DNA from 2 places in the Dactylosporangium sp. CS-033363 genome. Region 1 is predicted to be linked to the other one. Evidence: riboswitches for the same ligand, from Rfam matches in the RefSeq annotation. Region 1 holds a riboswitch; the other holds the start of a gene.
The links. A riboswitch is a leader RNA that binds a small molecule or an ion and turns the genes downstream of it on or off. The one in region 1 is predicted to bind glycine.
Positions count from the first base shown of each region.

Region 1 (10,743 bases):
TCGACGCCGGTGTAGGTCAGCGGGAGGTGCATGGCGCGGAGGTGGAAGTACAGGTCGCCGGGGCCGCAGCCCCAGTCGAGGACGGTGCCGCCCGCATAGCCGGCGGTGCGGGTCAGCGCCTCGAACCGCACGTGCTGCAGCTCCTCGCTGCCCCAACCGGCCACCCGCCACAACGGGCCGTCCAGCCCGGCGTGGAAGGCGGCGATCGTCTCGGCCCGCCCGGTCCGGGCTCGGTCCGGCCCGCTTGGGTCCAGCCCGTCGTCGTCCAGCCCGTCGTCGTCCAGCGCGGTGGGCTCTGGCACGGTGGGGTCCGGGGAGTCAGGCATCGAGCGGCTCCGCATGGGTGAGGAGTTCGGCGGCGGTCCTGGCCAGCCGTACGCGGATCAGCAGGTCGTTCAGGGCCGGGCCGGCCGAGGGAGCTTCGGGCAGGTGAGACGCGTCCCGCGCCGCCTCCAGCTGCGCGGTCAGGCGTTCCACGTCCGCGGCCAGACGCTCCGGCGAGACCAGGGACGGCGGCAGGGCGTCGTGTTCGCCCGCCCGCTTCGCCTCGATCAGGTCGGGGACGTACGGGAGGGTGTTCAGCACGCGCAGGTCCGCCTCCAGGTGGCCGGTCCGCATCAGGTGGATGCCGGTGTGCAGGACCCGCAGCGTGTACAGGGCCGGTTTCAGTTCGGCGGTCTTCGCGTACAGCTGCCATTGGGTGGTCGCGAAGCCCAGGTAGTGGCGGGCATGCCCAGCGGTCAGGCAGTCGGCGGCCAGGGACTTCAGCTCGTCGTGCAGCGGTGACGTGCGGACCACCAGCGGCGACAGCAGCTGCTCCAGGACGTAGCCGTTCGGGCGGAGCAGGAGTCGGATGAACTTCGCCAGCTCCTGGCTCACTACGTCCAGCTCCATGCCCTCCCGCATGCCGTCGATCTGGACCGTTTCCGGGCCGGTGTCCACGCCGACCACCTCGTGCAGCGGCAGGATGTGGCACGCCCGCAGGTCCAGGTCCGAGTCCACCGACGCGAAGCCGTACAGGTGGGCGCCGCTCACCGTGGCGAACGCCAGCGGGTACGGGTGCTCGTCGGCCACCTCGCCCGCCCACGCCGGGATGCCCTCCGGAACGGCAACGGGGACAGCAGCAGCAGGGGCAGGAGCGGCGGCCACCGTCGCCGTGCCGCCACGCAGGGCGGTCAGGAAGCGGTCGACCGCCGCGCGGTCCGGGTCCTCCGGCAGGCGGGACGCCGCCTCGGCCGCCCGCAGGCCGGCGCTCAGCGAAGCAGCCAGGGTCTCGAACTCCGCCCAGCCGAGCTCCCCGCGGCGGATGGCCAGCAGGTCGTCCCGGAGCGCGGACACGTCCACCAGGACCTCGCCCGTGCGCAGGACGTGGGCGCCCGCGCGCAGGAGGCGGATCATGTGCATGGCCTGCTTCCAGTTGACCTCGCCGGTGCGGTTGCGGGCGGCGGTCAGGCGGTCGAGCTGGTTGCGGGCGTAGTCGCCGTACGTGCGGGCGGCGCGGCGGGACAGGAACGCCGGGCGCAGGTCCAGCAGCGCCCGGCCCGCGTCCGTGAGGTGCTCGACCAGCGGCGAGGACAGGCACTCCCACACGGTCGGGTTGGCCGCCAGGGCCAGGGTGCAGGCGCGCTCGACCTCCCACGAGAACTGCTCGGGAAGCGGGCCCTCCACGTGTGTGGGAGGCTTGTCCAAGGACCAGAACGCGGCCGTCGGGGTCTGGAACACGCCCCTGCGATCGGTGTCGGAACCCGGGCCGGCCAGGCCGTACGCGCGGGAGCCGACGATCGCGGAGTAGATCGTGTGCTTCGCCACGATGGTCAAGTCCTGCACAGTTGGTAGGGTAGGTGTGCCGGCAATACCCGTGCGGGAGAGATCGCTGCGTGTCACGCGGCAGCGGCGCCGAAGGGGCAAATCCTCCCCGGAACCTCTCAGGCACAAAGGACCGCATCGGGTTGGCACCTCTGGAGTAAGCGACAGAGGGGGAGGACGCGCATCCGTCCGCCCCTGTCCGCGACCCAGAGAGTGTGGCTATGTCCAATTTTGCCGCGCGGCACATCGGCCCCAGCGCCGACGAGCAGGCCCGCATGCTCAAGACCGTCGGGTACGAGACGGTCGAGGAGCTCATGAGCGCCGCCATCCCCGGCTCGATCCGGTGGCACCAGCCGCTCGACCTTCCGCCGGCCGCGTCCGAGGCCGAGGTGCTCGCCGAGCTGCGGGCGCTCGCGTCGGCGAACCGGCCGCTCGTGTCGATGATCGGCGTCGGGTACTACGGGACGCACACCCCGCCCGTGATCGTGCGCAACGTGCTCGAGGACCCTTCGTGGTACACGGCCTACACGCCGTACCAGCCGGAGATCTCTCAGGGGCGCCTCGAGGCGCTGCTGAACTTCCAGACCGTCGTGGCCGACCTGACCGGGCTGCCCGTCGCCGGTGCGTCGCTGCTGGACGAGGCGACCGCGGCCGCGGAGGCGATGACGCTCGCGCGGCGCTCGTCCAAGGTCAAGGCCGACGTGTACGTCGTGGACGCCGACGTGCTGCCGCAGACGCTCGCCGTGATCCGGACCCGGGCCGAGCCGCTCGGCATCGAGGTGCGCGTGCTCGACCTGGGCACCGATGAGCTTCCGGAGGCCTTGTTCGGGCTGCACCTGCAGTACCCGGGCGCGTCGGGCGCGGTCCGCGACCACGAGGCGATCGTCGCCGAGGCCCACGAGCGGGGCGCGATCGTCACCGTCGCCGCCGACCTGCTGGCGCTGTGCGTGCTGCGCGAGCCGGGCGCGATCGGCGCGGACGTCGCCGTCGGCAGCGCCCAGCGCCTCGGCGTGCCGATGGGCTTCGGCGGCCCGCACGCCGGCTACATCTCGGTCCGCCAGGGCCTGGAGCGCACCCTGCCCGGCCGGCTCGTCGGCGTGTCCAAGGACGCGGGCGGCGCCCCGGCCTACCGCCTCGCGCTGCAGACCCGCGAGCAGCACATCCGCCGCGAGAAGGCGACCAGCAACATCTGCACCGCGCAGGTGCTGCTCGCCGTCATGTCCAGCATGTACGCGGTCTACCACGGCCCCGACGGGCTGCGGGAGATCGCGGCGCGCACCCACGACATGGCCGCCCGCCTGGCCGCGGGGCTGCGCGCGGGCGGGATCACCGTCGAGCACGGTGCCTTCTTCGACACGGTTTCCGCTCTGGTACCGGCTGAGGCCGATCGAATCGTCGCCGCCGCCGCGGAGCGCGGGATCAACCTCCGGCGCGTCGACGCCGACCGGATCGGCATCGCCTGCGACGAGACGACCACCTTCGGCCATCTGCGCGACGTGCTCGCCGCGTTCGGTCTGGCGCACGCCGACGTCACCGAGCTCGACACCGCCGACGCCGTGCCGGCGGAACTGCGCCGCGCGTCGGCGTACCTCACGCACCCCGTGTTCTCCAGCCACCGCTCCGAGACGGCGATGCTGCGGTACCTGCGCAGGCTCTCGGACAAGGACTACGCGCTCGACCGCGGCATGATCCCGCTGGGCTCCTGCACCATGAAGCTCAACGCGACGGCCGAGATGGAGCCGATCACCTGGCCCGAGTTCGCCGACGTGCACCCGTTCGCGCCGGTCGGGCAGACCCAGGGGTACCGCCGGCTGATCGACGACCTCGAGCGCTGGCTGGCCGAGGTGACCGGGTACGACGCCGTGAGCCTGCAGCCCAACGCCGGTTCGCAGGGGGAGCTGGCGGGGTTGCTGGCGATCAGGGGGTACCACATGGATCGCGGTGACACGGACCGCGACATGTGCCTGATCCCGTCGAGCGCCCACGGCACCAACGCGGCGAGCGCGGTCATGGCCGGCATGCGGGTCGCGGTGGTGGCCTGCGACGAGCTCGGCAACGTCGACCTCGCCGACCTGGACCGCAAGATCGAGCAGCACCGCGACCGGCTCGCGGCGATCATGGTGACCTACCCGTCGACGCACGGCGTCTACGAGACCGCGATCGCGGAGCTGTGCGGCAAGGTCCACGAGGCCGGCGGGCAGGTCTACGTCGACGGCGCGAACCTCAACGCGCTGCTCGGCTTCGCCAAGCCCGGCAAGTTCGGCGCGGACGTGTCGCACCTGAACCTGCACAAGACGTTCTGCATCCCGCACGGCGGCGGCGGCCCGGGCGTCGGGCCGGTGGCGGTGCGGGCGCACCTGGCGAAGTACCTGCCCTCGCACCCGTTCCTGGCCGAGTCGGCGCCGGTCGGCCCGGTGTCGGCGGCCCCGTTCGGCTCGGCCGGGATCCTGCCGATCCCGTGGGCGTACCTGCGGCTGATGGGCCCGGACGGCCTGACCCGCGCGACGGCGACGGCGGTGCTGGCGGCGAACTACGTGGCGGCCCGGCTGCGCGAGCACTACCCGGTGCTCTACAGCGGCGCGGAGCACCTCGTGGCCCACGAGTGCATCCTGGACCTGCGGGGGATCACCCGGGTCAGTGGCGTGACGGTGGCCGACGTGGCCAAGCGGCTCATCGACTACGGCTTCCACGCCCCGACGATGTCGTTCCCGGTCGCCGGCACCCTCATGGTCGAGCCGACCGAGAGCGAGGACCTGGGGGAGCTGGACCGCTTCTGCGACGCGATGATCGCGATCAAGGGGGAGATCGACCAGGTCGCGGCGGGCGAGTGGCCCGCCGGTGACAACCCGCTCGTGAACGCGCCGCACACGGCGGCGGTGGTCACGGCCGATGCCTGGGAGCACGCCTACCCGCGGTCGGTGGCGGCGTACCCGAGCGCCTCGGCGCGCGAGGCGAAGTACTGGCCGCCGGTCCGCCGGATCGACGACAGCTACGGGGACCGCAACCTGGTGTGTGCGTGTCCCCCCACCTCTGCTTACGAAGAGTGATGCCTGCGTAGCTACGCAGGGTTACCGGGGTCCGGCGCCGACGAGGGAGTGCGGTGCCGGGCCGCGGTGCGGCTCGATCACGGAGCAATCGGGCAGAAGCTCGCCGGTGTCCTCGAAGACGATCACGCCGTTGCAGAGCAGGCTCCAGCCTTGCTCGGGGTGGCTGGCCGCGGTCCGTGCGGCCTCGCGATCGCTGTCTTCGGCGGTCGGACAGGGGGGCTGGTGCTGGCAGAGCATCGGGGGTCTCCGATTTGAGAGGTTCAGTTGAGGCCTGTGTGGTTGTTCACATGACCAGTGATGCACGCTACTACGGCCAACGACACTATTCCGAACATGTGACGGCACAACTTGGGGATAATCCACCCTTTGTATGAGCACACTAGGACCGGTTGTCGGGTACGGGCTCGGGACTGTGGATCTTCACCCACCCGGGCTACCCGCGGCGTGTCGCGGACGTATCTGGGAGCGCTCCCGGCTTGAATGGTACGCCCGCGACGGCGGAGACCCACTTCAATTACTTTCCGGGTTCGCGGCGTCGCACGGCGTACAAATAACGGACATCTCGGCGTCACCCACGGTCACCAATTCGTTCATGTGTGGGATTTCGGTCCTGCTGTCGCCACCCTGGGTAACACCCTCGCCGGCACCCTCCGTGCCCGATCTGGTCGCCGTGGCGTACTCCCACGACTCACCCCCAGCCTCCCGCGGCCCGTCCGGGTGGCCGCGGACAACGCGTGCGACGCGTGAAAGCCTCACGTTCAGTTCGCCATTCGCTGGAAGCGACATTTCAGGTGTGTCGGATAAATCGGGCGGAATGTATCTCGGCCCGTGGACGCCGAGTTGGACCGAGGCCGAGCACGCGGCCGCGGTCGACGGCGTGCGCGCGGCGATCGCCCGCGGCGACGTGTACGTGGTGAACCTGGTCGGCCACGCCAGCGCGCCGCTGTACGGCGACCCTGCTTCGGCCCTCACCCGCGTCGCGGCGCTGCCGGGCGCGCGCTACGGCGGCGTCCTGCGCGGCGAGCGCTGGTGGGTCGCGACCGCCTCCCCGGAGACCCTGGTCGCGGTGACCGGCGGCCGCGCGGTGACCCGCCCGATCAAGGGCACCCGCCCGGCCACGGCCGCCGGCCGCACGGAACTCCTGGCCTCGGCCAAGGAGCGCGCCGAGCACGTCATGATCGTCGACCTCGAGCGCAACGACCTCGGCCGCGTGGCGGAGGTCGGCTCGGTCCGCGTCGACGAGCTGTTCGCGCTGCGCCGCTGGTCCGGCCTGTGGCAGGCCGAGTCGACGGTGAGCGCCCGGCTCGCCCCGGGCGTCGGCCTGGCCGACCTGCTCGCCGCGGTCTGGCCCGGCGGCTCGGTGACCGGCGCCCCGAAGCGCGCCGCGATCGAGGTCGCCACCCGCCTCGAACCGGCCGGCCGCGGCCCGAGCATGGGCGCCATCGGCTGGATCGGCCACGGCCCGCGCGGCGAGATCGAGATCGACCTCGGCCTGACGATCCGCACGGTCGCGGTCGCCGACGGGCGCGCGCACCTGTGGGCCGGCGGCGGCATCGTCTGGGACAGCGACCCGGCCGCCGAGGTCGCCGAGGCCGCCGCGAAGACCGGACCGATCAAGCGGGCACTGCGCGGCCGCTGACTGCTTCTATGCTCGGGCCATGCCGCCGCTCAACAGCCGGATGCTCGGACTGCTCGACGAGGTCCTGCACGACGAGCGTACGACGGTCCGCATGATCGAGGCGGCGGGCCGGGCCATCGCCGCCGAGGCGCGGTGTCACCTCGCCGTTCCGGCCGACGACAAGCGGCCCAACCACGAGCCCGCCGGCGTGGTGACCGCGCGGGCGATCGCGTTCGCCCGCCGGATCGGCGACCTCGTCGTGCTCGAGGACGAACTCGCCGCGGCATGGGCCGAGCGGCGCGCCGGGCGGCTCGGCAATGAGGCGTTCGAGGCGGCCCTCGATCGCGTCGCGGCGGCCCTCGACGCGTGGCGACCCGACCTGTCCGGGTGATCGCTAGCGGTGGTCGCGGTGCAAGGTTGTCGTAGGCGGCGACCTGGTGCTGGCTGCGGCTACGCGGCGGTGAGGGCCAGGTCCTCGGCGACGAGATGGCGGCGGGTGTTGCGGCGGTAGCGGTACACCTGCACGGCTCCGAGGGCCCACAGCAGGTACTGCACGGCGAAGGCCCACCGGAAGGCGCCCAGCGACGGATGCTCCGCGCCCGGCGGGGTCTGCACGTCCAGCAGCACGCCGATGGCGACGATCAGGACGATCGAGGCGACGAAGCTGCCCACGTTGACGATGCCGGTGGCGCCGCCGATGCGGGTGGCCGGGTTGAACGAGCGGGCGTAGTCGAAGCCGATCATGGAGCCGGGGCCGCTCGTGGTCAGCACGACGATCAGGGCGGTCAGCACCCACAGCGGGGCTCGGCCGGGCCACAGCAGCACGACGGTCCAGGCCGCCGCGGAGGCGCCGACGATGGCCAGGACCAAGGTCGAGCGATGGTACGGCAGCCGCCCGCAGAAGTGGCCGACCAGCGGGCCGAGCACGATGCCGCCGACGGTGAGCAGGGAGAGCAGCAGCGCGGCGGTGTCGGGGGCCAGGCCCTCGCCCTGGGTCAGGAACGGGTACCCCCACAGCAGCGCGAACACGCCGCCGGGGAAGCCGGTGACGAAGTGCGTCCACAGGCCCAGCCGGGTGCCGGGGTGCGACCAGGAGTGGCGCAGGCCGAGCTCGCGCTTCGCCGCCGGGGCCGGCTCCTCGTCCGGGTCGGGACGGTCGCGCAGGGTCAGCACGACGAGCAGGACCGATACGGCGCCGAGGCCGGCCGCGGCCAGGAACGTCGCCGTCCAGCCGGTGTGGCGGAGCAGGAGCACCAGCGGTACCGCAGAAGAAAGAGCGCCGAGCTGCCCGACCATGCCCGTCAGCTGGACCATGAGGGGGTTCTTGCGGGGCGGGAACCACAGCGCGACGATGCGCAGGACGCTGATGAACGTCATCGCGTCACCGATGCCGATCAGGACGCGGGCGGCGATGGCCGTGCCCACGTCACCGGCGAAGGCGAAGACCAGCTGGCCCGCGAGCATCAGGGTGCCGCCGGCGACGAGCAGGCGCCGGGAGCCGAACCGGTCCAGCAGCACGCCGACCGGGATCTGCATGCCGGCGTACACGGCGAGCTGGGCCACCGAGAGCATGGACAGCAGGGCGGTACCGACGCCGAGACGATCGGCGGCCTCGACCCCGGCCACGCCGAGGCTCGAACGGTGGAAGACGGCGACGATGTACGCGAGGAGCCCGACGCTCCACATGAGGTAGCGGCGCATAGCAACATCGACGCTATCGACCCGGGGGTGACTTGCGGGGCGGACTGTGACGCCCTCAACTGTGCGTTTGCACTCACCACCTACGCTGTCGGGGTCTGCTTTGCCGTACATCGGGGTCTGCTTTGCCCTTCAGAGGACCGCCATGACCGAACCGACCGCCCTGACCGAGCGACCGATCGCGTGGGAGCACTCGGGCGACGGCGAGTTCCCGTACCACGCCGAGGTCGACGGCCGGACCCTGACCGTGCGGGTCAACGACTTCCCGGCGGAACCGCTGTACACGCTCATCGTCGACGGGGCGGAGCACGCGGACCTCGACGACTGGCCGCGGGTGTGGCGGCGGCCGCCGGTACCGAATCATCTGCTGGACCTCGTGGCGCGGCCGGTGACGACGGACCTGCTGGGGACCTGGGCGCGGCGGATCTGCGGGGTGACGACCGAGCACGCGGCCGAGGTGGCGGCGTTGCTGGGCCTGCCGGCGCCGACGGTGGACGACCTGGGGCGGCTCTTCGTGCACCCGGCGCCGCCGGGGACCGCGTGGCTGCGGCTGCACATGAACGAGCGGGCGGGGCTGGGGTCGGTCGAGCTGCGCTTCGCCGGACCTGGGTTGACGCGGGCGGAGCTGGACGGGTGCTTCGGGCGGAGCGAGAACCTGCCGCGGGTGCACTGGGACTCACCGCACGTGACGGCGCACCGGATCACGACGCCGGACGCGCCGCTGTCGTGCACGCTGTTCGCGTCGTTCCACCTCGACCCGGGGCCGGAGGAGCATGCTTTCGAGGTGTCGCTGCGCCGGGACTACGCTCGTCACTGAGCGGTACTTGAGGCGTGACGCTCCGGTCACCGAGGCGAGATCGATTAGGTGGCGTCGGATAAACTCAGGTCAGCAAAACAGAGCCCGGGGCCACCACCGACCGGCAGCAGTGTGCGCCTGAATCCGCAGCTTGGCGCTTATGGCGGCGACCCACGAGGTCGGCGTCCGTGCAACGCCCGGCCGCCCGAATCCGCGGCCACAGCTCACGCGGAAGGCCGTAGCTCACGTAACCCGCCGCCACCTCGTAACCCGAGGACCTGACCCCCGCTCCGTTGCAGCAGCAACCGGCGGTCCAGCTGCCGGTCCATCCGCAGCCGTCGCTCCGGCAACCGCCGCTCAGCGGCGGCGGGTCCAGTGGTGGCCGGTTCAGCGGCGGCAGGTCCGGCGGCGGCAGGTCCGGCGGCGGCAGGTCCGGCAGCGGCGGGTCCAGTGGTGGCGGGTTCAGCGGCGGCGGGTTCAGCAGCGGGCCGGTCCAGCGGTGGGCCGGTCCAGCGGTGGCCGGTTCAGCGGTGGCCGGTTCAGCGGCGGCGGCCGCAGTCGGCAAGGACGGCGCGAGGGCTGCGGTGGCGACGAAAGCGCCACGGAAGCCCACCTGCAGCAGTGTGCGCCGGGCTCGCCGCCCGAACCCCGCGGCCGGCGACGGCGCTGGCCCAGCCCCGCTGCGTGCCGGGCAGGCCACGTGCAGGAGCCGGGCCGGATTGACGTTCCGCCGGCCGCGGGAGCGGGTGCGGTCTTGAGGGGGTGTGGGTGGAGCGAAGCTCCCCCGCCTGCCTTTGGAGACTAGGCGAGGGTCCTCCACAGGAACTCGAACGCGAGGGCCCACTTGAAGGCCATCTGCGTGTTGTCCGCGGCGCCGCCGTGGCCGCCCTCGATGTTTTCGTAGTACGTGACGTCTTTGCCGTGTTCGCGCAGCAACGCGACCATCTTGCGCGCGTGGCCGGGGTGGACCCGGTCGTCGCGCGTCGAGGTGGTGATCAGGGTCGGGGGGTACGGGACGCCCGGGCTGACGTTCTGGTACGGGGAGAACAGGGACAAGTATGCCCAGTCGTCGGGGTTGTCGGGGTCGCCGTACTCCGCGATCCAGGACGCGCCCGCCAGCAGCAGGTGGTAGCGGCGCATGTCGAGGAGGGGGACGGCGCAGACCAGGGCGCCGAAGAGTTCGGGATAGCGGGTCAGCATGACGCCCATCAGCAGGCCGCCGTTCGAGCCGCCCTCGGCGCCCAGCTGGGCTCGGGTGGTGATGCCGCGTTCCACCAGGTCGGCGGCTACCGCGGCGAAGTCCTCGTAGGCGCGGGGGCGCTTGTCGCGCAGGGCGGCTCGGTGCCAGGCCGGTCCATACTCTCCGCCGCCCCGGATGTTGGCCACGACGTACGTGCCGCCGCGGGCGAGCCAGCCGCGGCCCACGATCGAGTTGTACGACGGGACGCGGGAGACCTCGAAGCCGCCGTAGCCCGAGAGCAGGGTGGGGGCGGGGCCCGTGTCCGGGCGGCCTACGACGAAGTACGGGATCTGGGTGCCGTCGGCGGAGGTGGCGAAGAACTGGCGGGTCTCGATGCCGTCCGACTCGAAGTACGACGGGCCCTGTTTCAGGATCGAAGGCGGGGTCGAGCCGAGCACGCCGTGGCGCAGGGTCGGGGGCAGCGTGAAGCCCGAGGACAGCAGCAGGTACTGCTCGTCCCTGTCCTTGTTCGTGTGCCACACGTCCGTCTGGCCCAGTTCGCTGCCCAGCACGCTGCGCTCCCACGAACCGTCCACAT
Region 1 is NZ_CP192032.1:7,466,399-7,477,141, reverse strand. It holds gene ACQPZ4_RS34620 (class I SAM-dependent methyltransferase) at 1-326, opposite strand, end outside; gene ACQPZ4_RS34615 (nucleotidyltransferase domain-containing protein) at 319-1,095, opposite strand; partial or broken gene ACQPZ4_RS34610 (nucleotidyltransferase domain-containing protein) at 1,159-1,818, opposite strand; glycine riboswitch at 1,852-1,952, shown strand; gene gcvP (aminomethyl-transferring glycine dehydrogenase) at 2,028-4,853, shown strand; gene ACQPZ4_RS34600 (DUF5999 family protein) at 4,875-5,090, opposite strand; gene ACQPZ4_RS34595 (chorismate-binding protein) at 5,224-6,492, shown strand; gene ACQPZ4_RS34590 (hypothetical protein) at 6,512-6,862, shown strand; gene ACQPZ4_RS34585 (MFS transporter) at 6,922-8,172, opposite strand; gene ACQPZ4_RS34580 (hypothetical protein) at 8,315-8,986, shown strand; gene ACQPZ4_RS34575 (prolyl oligopeptidase family serine peptidase) at 9,767-10,743, opposite strand, start outside.

Region 2 (10,743 bases), 1.0 Mb from region 1:
CGCGGGACTGGGACGCCGTCACAGCCCGTACCAGAGCTGCTGTGGAGGCTTTGTGATCACGCTACGCCCGGCCGCCGAGTGCCGGTATGACCTGGTGTCGCTGGGCGAGGTCATGCTCCGCCTCGACCCGGGCGAGGGCCGCATCCGCACCGCGCGGCAGTTCCGGGCGTGGGAGGGCGGCGGCGAGTACAACGTGGCCCGCGGGCTGCGCCGCTGCTTCGGCCTGCGCACCGGCCTGGTCAGCGCGTTCGCCGACAACGAGGTGGGCCGGCTGCTGGAGGACCTGATCCTGCAGGGCGGGGTGGACACCACGTTCGTGAAATGGGTTCCGTACGACGGGATCGGCCGCACCGCCCGCAACGGCCTCAACTTCACCGAGCGCGGCTTCGGCGTGCGCGGCGCCGTCGGCGTCTCCGACCGCGGCCACACCGCGGCCGGCCGGCTGCGCCCCGAGGACGTCGACTGGGAGCACCTCTTCGGCGAGCTCGGCGTGCGCTGGCTGCACACCGGCGGCATCTACGCGGCGCTGTCCGCGACCACGCCGGACACCATCGAGGCCTGCCTGACCGCCGCCCGCCGGCACGGCACCGTGATCTCCTACGACCTCAACTACCGCCCGAGCCTGTGGAAGGCGATCGGCGGCCAGGAGCGCGCCCGCGAGGTCAACCGCCGCCTGGCCGGCCTCGTCGACGTGATGATCGGCAACGAGGAGGACTTCACCGCCTGCCTCGGCCTGGAGGTCCCCGACACCGACATCCACGCGGGCGCGCTGGACTCGGCCAACTTCCGCACGATGATCGCCGCGGCGGCCGAGGCGTACCCGAACTTCCAGGTCGTCGCGACCACCCTGCGCGGCGTGCACACGGCCACGGTCAACGACTGGGGCGCGATCGCCTGGGCCGGCGGGGAGTTCGCCGAGGCCACCCACCGCCCGGCCCTGGAGATCCTGGACCGGGTCGGGGGCGGCGACAGCTTCGCCTCGGGCCTCATCTACGGCCTGATGACCTTCGGCGACGTGGGGACGGCGGTCGAGTACGGCGCGGCCCACGGCGCCCTGGCGATGACGACCCCGGGCGACACCTCGATGGCGAGCCTCAAGGAGGTCGAGGCCCTGGTCAAGGGCGCCGGCGCCCGAGTCCAGCGCTAGGGGAACACCCTGGCCAGGCGGCTCAGCGCATCCAGTGGGTCGGGCTCGGCCGGGACCAGGACCACGCTCGTCGCGCCGGCGGCGTGCCGGGCGGCGATCTGCGTCCGGACCTCCTCGGCCGTTCCGGCCAGGGCCAGCTCGCGCACCCAGGCGTCGGGCAGGGTGGCCGCGAAGGCCTCCCGGCTCGGCGCCTCCCGCCGGTGCCGGGCCAGGTCCTCGGCGAACGGCAGCGGGGCCAGGTGCGGCGCCCAGTCCGGCTCGCCGATCCAGACCAGCCCCGGCCGCACCAGCTCGCGGGCGGCCGCCCCGTCGTCGCCGACCACCGCGACGTCGTACGTGATGACCTCCGCCCCCGCGGCGAGCTGGGCGACCGCGCCGGCGACGTACGGGGGCGCCGCCGGCTCGGCCAGCAGCAGCCCGTCGGCGACCTCGCCCGCCACGGCGATCGACTTGGGGCCGCGGACGCCGAGGAGCACAGGCGGTACCAGAGACGGCTTTTCGATCACGACGCCCTCGACCTGGACGTAGCGGCCGGCGGCCGGGCCCGGCGAACCCCGCAGCAGCGTGCGGACGGCGACCGTGAACTCGCGCAGGAGCGTCAGCGGGCTCGCCGGGCGGGCGCCGACCGAGCGCATCCAGTCCGGCATGCCGTGCCCGATGCCGGCGATCAACCGGCCCGGGAACAGCAGCGCGAGGGTGGCCAGCTCCATCGCGGCGAACGCGGCGTTGCGCGCGCCCGCCGGGAGGATGCCGATGCCGACCGCGATCCGCTCGGTGGCCGCCAGCACCGCCCCGGCCTGCGCCACGCCGCCGCGGAAGCCGAGGTCCTCGACCACCCACAGCTCGTCGAAGCCGAGCGCCTCGGCCCGGCGGGCGTAGGCCAGCACCTGATCCGCGGGCAGGTCCCGCGGCAGCATCACCCCGATACGCGCCATCAGCACAGCTTCGCATGCTCGGCGAGCAGCTCGACCTGGGCGGGGTCGTCGCCCCAGCAGTACAGGATGAGCTCGTCGGCGCCGAACTCCCGGTACGCGGCGACGGTCTCGGCCAGTTGCCCGGGGTCGCCGATCGGCTCGCCCCAGCCCTCGCGGCCGGTGAAGGCGTAGTACGCGCCGACCGCTCTGCGGGCCTGGTCGAGCGATGCCGGCGTCGCGGCGTTCACCTGGCAGACCAGCCGGGGCTTTTTCGCGCGACCGGCGGCCTGCCACTGCTCCTGGACCGTGTCGACCAGGCGGCCCGCCCACTGCAGCGGCGCCGCGCACAGGAAGCCGGCGTCGAAACGGGCCACCCGGGCCAGGGCGGCCGGGGCGAACCCGCCGATCAGCAGCGGCGGGCCTCCGAGCGGGCCGATGGGCGTCATCGGGTACGGCGCCCCGCCCCAGATCGCCCGCAGGTCGCCCAGCATCCGGTCCATCACCGCGCCGCGCTGCGAGAGCGGAACGCCCGCGGCGGCGTGGTCGTCCTCGCGCCCGCCGACGCCGACGCCCAGCCGGAACCGGCCGCCGGACATCAGGTGCAGCGTGGCCGCCTGCTTGGCCAGCAGCGCCGTGCCGCGCAGCGGGGCGAGCAGGACCTCGGTCTGCAGCCGGATGCGGGTGGTGGCGCCGGCGAGGGCGGCCAGGGCGACGAGCGGTTCGGGGTTGTCGTAGGCGAGCCGGTCCAGCAGCGCGACGCTCGCGAAACCGGCGGCTTCGGCGCGGCGGGCCCAGTCGAGCAGCCGCGGCGGGTCGCTGACGGGCAGGCCAAGGCCAAGTTCCATGATGTGGTACTCCCTGTGGGTGGGCAGCGGACATCCAGCGCTGTCGCCACCTCCTCCTCGCGACTGTTGCGAGGTCCCGCCCCCATCTGCGACGTGTCTCCACGGGGGCGGAATTCGGAGTTCCAACGGGAAGTGTACAGCGGCCGCCACCGTCGCGGCGCTCCTTGTCGCACCGGCTGCCGCGCACGCGGAGTCCAACGGCGGCACGCGCATCCTGCCGCTCGGCGACTCGATCACCGACGGCTTCAACGTGCCCGGCGGCTACCGGATCAACCTGTGGCGCGCCCTCGCGAGCGCCGGGCACCCGGTCGACTTCGTCGGCTCGCAGTTCAACGGGCCGGCCGACCTGCCCGACCACGACCACTAGGGGCACCCTGGCTGGCGCATCGAGCAGGTCGACGCCAACGCCACCGCCTGGGTGCAGGGCACCGCCCCGCGCAGCGTGCTCATCCACCTCGGCACCAACGACGTCATCCAGAACTACGACCTCGGCAACGCGCCCGCGCGGCTCTCCGCGCTCGTCGACCACGTGCGCGCGGCCGCGCCCGGGGCGGACGTGTTCGTCGCCTCGATCATCCCGCTGTCGGACGCGGGGCGGGAGGCGGCGGCGCGCACGTTCAACGCGACCATCCCGGGCATGGTGGCCGGCAAGGGATCCAAGGTCCACTACGTCGACATGCACGCCGCGCTCACCACCGCCGACCTGGCCGACGGGGTGCATCCCACCCGCGGCGGGTACGACAAGATGGCCGCCCGCTGGGCCGCCGCCCTGGCGTCCGTGCCGGGTTCGGCCGGCGACGACGGCGCCGCCACCACGCGTGCGGCTGGCGTCCTGGAACTTCCCGGGCTCCTACCTGCGGCACATCAACTCCGAGCTGTGGCTGGCCACGCCGGGCGGATCGGCCACCCAGGACAACCCGAACAGCCTCGTGCCGGACATCACCCGGTCCGTTGCCGCGCCCTGGGCACCGTAGTACGGTCGGCCCGACAACCGCATAAGCACGCCGTTTCACCTGCGACGGGAGAGTCCCCTGGCAACAGGGGCGCCGAAGGAGCAACACCCTCCCCGGGAATCTCTCAGGCCCACGTACCGCCGCGGGTAGGCGACTCTGAAAAGCCGGGACGCCGCGTCCCGCGCCCACGGTGCAAACCGCCTGTCAAAGCGGTGAAGCTCTCAGGCATTCGATGACAGAGCGGGGAGGCCCACCCTCGACACCAGGGGAGCCTTCCGTGACGCTCAGCGCCTTCGACCTGTACTCCATCGGCATCGGCCCGTCCAGCTCGCACACGGTCGGGCCGATGCGCGCCGCCCGCCGCTTCGCCGCCCGCCTGGCCGACGACGGGCTGCTGCCGCGGGTCCGGCGGGTCAAGGCCGAGCTGTTCGGCTCGCTCGGCGCGACCGGGCACGGCCACGGCTCGCCGAAGGCGGTCCTGCTCGGGCTGGAGGGCGCCGACCCGGCCACCGTGGACACCGAGGCCGAGGCGGGGCGCGACGGGCGGATCGCGCTCCTCGGCCGGCACGACATCGCGTTCGATCCAGACGCCGATCTTGTACTGCACCGTCGCCGCAGCCTCCCCGAGCACCCCAACGGCATGCGCTTCACCGCGTGGGACGGGGCGGGGGAGGAGCTGCTGGCGCGCACGTACTTCTCCGTCGGCGGCGGCTTCGTGGTCGGCCCGGACGGGGTGATCGCCGAGGCCGACGTGCCGCTGAAGTTCCCGTTCACCACGGGCGGCGAGCTGCTGGCCCACTGCGAGGGGCGCTCGATCTCGGACGTGATGCTGGCCAACGAGCTGTCCTGGCGCTCGGAGCCTTTGATCCGGGCCGAGCTGCTGCACATCTGGTCGGTGATGCAGGAGTGCGTGCGCAACGGCTGCACCCGCGCGGAGGGCGTCCTGCCCGGGGGCCTTCGCGTTCGCCGCCGTGCGCCCAAGCTCTTCGTCGATTTGTCCCACAAATCGGATATGTCCGACCCGCTGCACGTCATGGACTGGCTCAACCTGTACGCCCTGGCCGTCAACGAGGAGAACGCCTCCGGCGGCCGGGTCGTCACCGCGCCCACCAACGGCGCCGCCGGCATCATCCCGGCCGTGCTGCACTACTACACGCAGTTCGTGCCCGGCGCCGACGACGACGGCGTGGTGCGGTTCCTGCTCGCCGCCGCGGCCGTCGGGATCATCATCAAGGGCAACGCCTCGATCTCCGGGGCCGAGGTCGGCTGCCAGGGCGAGGTCGGCTCGGCCTGCGCGATGGCCGCGGCCGGGCTCTGCGAGGCGCTCGGCGGCACCCCCGGCCAGGTCGAGAACGCGGCCGAGATCGGCCTCGAGCACAACCTGGGCCTGACCTGCGACCCGGTCGGCGGCCTGGTGCAGATCCCGTGCATCGAGCGCAACGCGATCGCCAGCGTCAAGGCGGTCAACGCGGCCCGGCTCGCCCTCAACGGCGACGGCGCGCACCACGTCACCCTCGACAAGGTGGTCAAGACCATGCGCGAGACCGGCCGCGACATGTCCGTGAAGTACAAGGAGACCGCGCGGGGAGGCCTGGCCGTCACCGTCATCGAGTGCTAGTGAGAAGCTTTCGTCCATGGCACTGGGTGTGGTGGCGCGCATCGGACGGTTCTGCTTCCGGCACCGCTGGTCGGTGATCGGCCTCTGGCTGGTCGTGGTCGTGCTCGGCGGGCTCAGTTTCGGGCCGGTGTTCTCGGCGATCGCCGACCCGAGCAACCCCAAGCACGTCGAGTCGATCGGCGGCATGGACGCCATCGCCACCGGCAACGACTCCAGCGGCACCGTCATCGGCCTGCTCGACGACGTCGACCCGAAGGCGCCCGCGGTCAAGACGGCCGTCGACGCCGCCGCGGCCGATCTCGCCGGGGCGGCCGGGGTGACCTCGGTGGCCACCCCGTTCTCGGTCCCCGCGGCGCAGGCCCCGGCCTACCTGGCCACCGACGGGCGCGGCCTGATCATCGTCGTCACGCTGGACAAGCTGGAGAGCGGCGAGCGCGACGGCGTGCTGTCGACCCTGAAGAACCGGCTGCACAAGGTCGACGCCGATCTGGCCGCTTCCGGTGTACCGCAGGCCACGGTCGAGGTCGGCGGCAACCCGATCCTCAACGCGGACGTGCGCGGCACGCTGCAGCAGGACATCGGCCGGGCCGAGCTGATCTCGCTGCCGCTCACCCTGATCGTCCTGGTCTTCGTCTTCGGCGGCCTGGTCGCGGCCGGCCTGCCGGTGCTCGCCGCGGTCGTCTCGATCGCCGCCGCCATGCCGCTGCTGTGGCTGTTCAGCCGGGTCACCGACCTCGACCAGAACGTCGTCACCGTGTGCACGCTGCTCGGCCTCGGCCTGTCCATCGACTACGGGCTGCTGCTCGTGGCCCGGTACCGCGAGGAGGTCGCGGCCGGCTTCGAGCCCTCCGAGGCGATCGGCCGGGCCTGGGCGACCGCCGGGCGCACCATCTTCTTCAGCGCCTTGACCGTGGCCGCCGCCCTGACCGGCCTGATGATGTTCTCGGTGCACCAGCTCAGCGCGCTCGGCGCCGGCGGCGTGTCGATCGCCGTGGTGGCCATGCTGGCCGCGCTGACCTTCACCGCGGCCCTGATCGGCGTGCTGCACAAGCGCATCCGCCCGTCCAGGCGCGCGATCGCCCGGGCCCGGGACCGCGAGGACGCCGAGCGCGGCTTCTTCGCCGGGCTGTCGCGGATCGTGCAGCGCCGCCCGGTGCTCATCGCCCTGGGCACCACCCTGCTGCTGCTGGCGGCCGGCTCCCCGCTGCTCGGGGTCACGTTCAAGATGCCCCGCCTGGAGGGGGTGCCGCGCAGCATCGAGTCGGCCCGCGTCGCCGACGATCTCGCGGCCCGCTTCGGCCAGGGGTACAAGCCGACGGTCCGGGTGGTCGCCCGTACCGATGCCGCGTCGCTCGACGCGTACGCCGCCAGGTGGAAGTCCGACCCCGCGGTGGCCGGCGTGGCGCCCGCCAAGCCGGCCGGGACGGGCACGGCCACGGTCGACCTGGTCCTGCGCGGCGGCGGCCAGGACGAGGCGGCCCAGGGGCTGGTGCACCGGCTGCGGGCCGACCGCCCGGCCGGCGTGCAGTCCTGGGTGGTCGGCGACGCCGCGCTGCTCATCGACCTGCTCGGGCTGATCGCCGGGGACCTGCCCGGGGCCGTGGCGGTGACCCTGGTCGCCATGATCATCCTGCTGTTCGCGATGACGGGCTCGCTGGTCGTACCGGTGAAGGCCGTGCTGGCCAACGTCGTCTCCCTGGGCGCGACGTTCGGCGTGATGGTGGCCGTGTTCGAGCACGGCTGGGGCTCGGGGGCCCTGCACACGCTCACGATCGGCGGGCTGGACCCGTTCGTCGTGGTGATCGTGTTCGCCTTCGCGTTCGGGCTCTCGATGGACTACGAGGTCTTCCTGCTCGGCCGGATCAAGGAGTACGTCGAGCGCGGGGACGACACCGACACCGCGGTACGCCACGGCCTGCAGCACACCGGCCGGATCATCACCTCCGCCGCGCTGCTGATGGTCGTGGTCTTCGCCTGCTTCGCCGCCGCCGACCTGGGCCAGATCGAGCAGGTCGGGCTGGGCCTGCTCACCGCGGTCGTGATCGATGCGACGGTGGTGCGCTGCCTGCTGGTACCGGCGACGATGACGCTGCTCGGGCGCTTCAACTGGTGGGCCCCGGCCCCGCTGCGCCGCCTGCACGAGCGCATCGGCCTGCGCGAGCACGCCCTGCCGCCGCCCGCTCCCGCCGCGGACCCGGAACCGGTCTCCGTCGATTAAGGTGGCGATCATGGCCACCCCCGCATCCGCCGAGGAGCGCCACGCCACCTGGCTGGAGCTCTTCTTCGACCTCGTCATCGTCGCCGCCGTCGCCCAGCTGGCGCACCTGCTGCACGACGACGTCACGTGGGAGACGGTGCTCGTCTTCGGCGTCGCGTACTACGCGATGTGGAGCGTGTGGACCGCGTTCACCCTGTACGCGAACATCTCCGGCATCCGCACCCGCCAGCGCGCCATGCTCCTGGCGATGTTCGGCATCGCGGTGATGGCCGCCTCCGTCCCGCTCATCGAGGAGGGCGAGCCGCGGGCGTTCGTGATCGCCTACATCTGGTGCCGCTTCATGGGCATCAGCTCCTTCAAGCGCGAGAACCGCATCGTCACCGAGTGGCCCGGCGTCCAGCAGGCGGTCGGCCTGATCCCGTGGTTCGCCTCGCTGGGCAACTACGAGGACGAGCGCATCCGGTACGGCCTGTGGATCGTCGGCATCGCCGTGGACGTGTTCTTCTCGATCACCCGTTCCCGCGACCCCAAGGCCCTGCTGGAGGAGGAGCGGCGCGACCTGGAGCGCTCCCTGCGCCGCCGGCACCGCGAGGCCGACCTGGGCCGGGTCGCCCAGCTGCAGGCGGCCAACCCGGACCGCCCGCACCTCGGCGAGCGCCTGGGCCTCTTCGTCATCATCGTCCTGGGCGAGGCGGTGGCCCAGCTCGTCAACGCCGCGGCGGAGGGCGGCCACTGGCGGATGCCGCTGTTCATGGTGGTCGTCGCCGGCTTCGGCCTGCTGGTCGCCCTGTGGTGGCTGACCCTGCGCTACGGCCCGAGCTCCGCCCCGACGTACGGCGTGCGCGTCTTCGCCCTCCGCCTGACGATGCCCTCGCACTACCTGACCACGGTGTCGATCGTCGTCATCGCGGCGGGCCTCGGCGCCCTGGCCGCCCACCCGGAGGGCCACGTCGAAACCTCGACCCGCGTGGTCCTGTGCTCCGGCGCCGCCCTGTACTTCCTGACCGCCACGCTGATGGGCGCCCGCGGTGGAGCAAACTGGCGCTGGGTCGTCGGCTGGGGCGTCCCGTCGGTCCTGGTCTGCGCCCTGCTCGGCGTCTTCGGCGGCCCACTGGCGGCCTGGGCCCTGCTGGCGGTGCTGCTGGCGGCGGCGTTGTGGCACATCGCGTACCGCCGGGTGTCAGGCAGCGGCGCGGACGACGACTCTCCCGAGGTTGCCCCGGCCGGCCACGAGCCCGAGAGCGCGGTCTAGCTCGCCCGGCGGAAACTCCGTCCACCGCGGCACGATCTGTCCTTCGGCGACCAGGTCCCACAGCTCCTGCCGCCACGCGCTGACAACGCCGGGCCGCCGCCGGTGCCAGGTCCCGACCGCGAATCCGGTCACGGTCCGCCCGTCGCCGAGCAGCGCGGCGGTGTCGACCTCGCCGCCGCCGGCGCTGAACGCCACCAGCCGCCCGAACGGGGCGAGGTTGTCGACGCCGCGCTGGACGAGCTCGCCGCCGACGCCGTCGAGCACGAGATCGACCGGCTCGCCCCACGCCTGGTCGTCGTAGGTGAAACATTCGGTCGCCCCGCATTCGCGCACGAAGTCCGCCTTGTCGGCCGACCCCACCACGGCGACGATGCGTTCCGCTCGCAGAGCCCGCGCCAGTTGTACCGCCAGATGCCCGACCCCACTCGCCGCCGCCGTGACGAGCACCGACTGCCCGGCCTGCACCTCCCCGGCGCGAAGCGCTCCCAACGCGACCAGCCCCCCGCGCACCACAGCCACGGCGGCGCCGGCCTCGATCCCCTCGGGGACGTGCTCGACGAGTCCTGGCATGCCGACCACGCGCTCGCCGTAGGCCCCCTTGAAGACCACGCCACCGACGCGATCGCCGGGCTTGAACCCGATGACGCCCGCGCCGACCTCCTCGACCCGGCCCACGATCTCGCCGCCGGCCTCCTCGAGGGGCGTGTCGCGCAGGGTCCGGACCAGCCCGACGCCGACCCCGACCGCCTCGGTACGAATGACAAGCACGCCGCAATTATGGACGAACCGCAATTTCCTGCGGCCTCGGACCACACCCACCGATCACCGCTGGTGTTGGTGGGCGCGCTCGGCGCATCAGACCGCGACTGTTCGCGACCCGCGAGTCCCCTTCGGCGCGAACGTTCGGGGTGCCGCAAGGCGCCTCCACCTGCGACCCACGGCGGACCGGAGCTTTCCTGGCGCCGCAAGGCGCTACGGCCCGCAACCCTCCACGAACCGGAAACCTGCTTTGTCGCCGAAGGCGCCCTCGGACCGGGACCACCGAACGACGACCACGACGGACCCGGCAGCGAACTACGGACCTGGACCACCGAACGGTGACCAAACTACGGTCCGGACCACGCCAACTGCGGTGAATTAGGGCAGGCCGAAGGCGCCCCAACCCACGATCAGTTGTGGCCCGGTGCTCCCCAGCCCAAGCGGCCGAACCCCGCGAGCCGAGCGCGCGGTCAGGCGTGCAGGGCTGCGGCGGCGGGCGGGTTCATGGCCGGGGCCACGAAGTACCGCAGCCAGTTGTCCAGCAGCGTCCGCATCCGAGCGCGGATGTCCCGGTCCGCCCAGTCCAGCGATTCGAGGAAGGCGGCATAGTCAGCGTCGGAGGGCCCCAACTGCCCCTCCGCAACGAGCTGCTTGCGCCGCGTCTGCGCCAGGGCCGCCGCGATCCCCGAGGTCATCTCCGGGTGCACCTGCAGCGTCCGGGCCGTCGTGCCGATGGCCAGGGACTCGTTGCGGTACGCCCCGAAGGCCAGCTCCGTCACCGGGCCGAACGCGCCAGTCGGCGGGACGTCGTACACGGCGTCCACGTGCGAGGTGAAGACGTCGAACGTGGCGGGGAGGCCGCGGAACAGCGGGTCCTCGCGGCCGGCCGGGGTCAGGGTCAGGGTTTCGATGCCGAAGCGGCGGCCCAGGTGGCCGGTTTTCGACACGCCGCCGGCGACCTCGGACTTGGCCTGGTGGGAGAAGCAGATGTGCAGCTCCGGCACGCCGCGGTGCTGGGCAACCGCCAGGAAGTCCTT
Region 2 is NZ_CP192032.1:8,463,872-8,474,614, reverse strand. It holds gene eda (bifunctional 4-hydroxy-2-oxoglutarate aldolase/2-dehydro-3-deoxy-phosphogluconate aldolase) at 1-56, shown strand, start outside; gene ACQPZ4_RS38985 (sugar kinase) at 53-1,147, shown strand; gene ACQPZ4_RS38980 (LLM class flavin-dependent oxidoreductase) at 1,144-2,082, opposite strand; gene ACQPZ4_RS38975 (LLM class flavin-dependent oxidoreductase) at 2,082-2,906, opposite strand; partial or broken gene ACQPZ4_RS38970 (GDSL-type esterase/lipase family protein) at 3,325-3,606, shown strand; gene ACQPZ4_RS38965 (AbfB domain-containing protein) at 3,725-3,880, shown strand; glycine riboswitch at 3,916-4,009, shown strand; glycine riboswitch at 4,010-4,108, shown strand; gene ACQPZ4_RS38960 (L-serine ammonia-lyase) at 4,137-5,477, shown strand; gene ACQPZ4_RS38955 (MMPL family transporter) at 5,494-7,695, shown strand; gene ACQPZ4_RS38950 (low temperature requirement protein A) at 7,706-8,947, shown strand; gene ACQPZ4_RS38945 (quinone oxidoreductase family protein) at 8,876-9,715, opposite strand; gene ACQPZ4_RS38940 (type 1 glutamine amidotransferase) at 10,177-10,743, opposite strand, start outside.
Region 2: it holds a riboswitch for glycine, as region 1 does, so the genes downstream of both, ACQPZ4_RS38960 (L-serine ammonia-lyase) here and gcvP (aminomethyl-transferring glycine dehydrogenase) in region 1, are expected to answer to the same signal.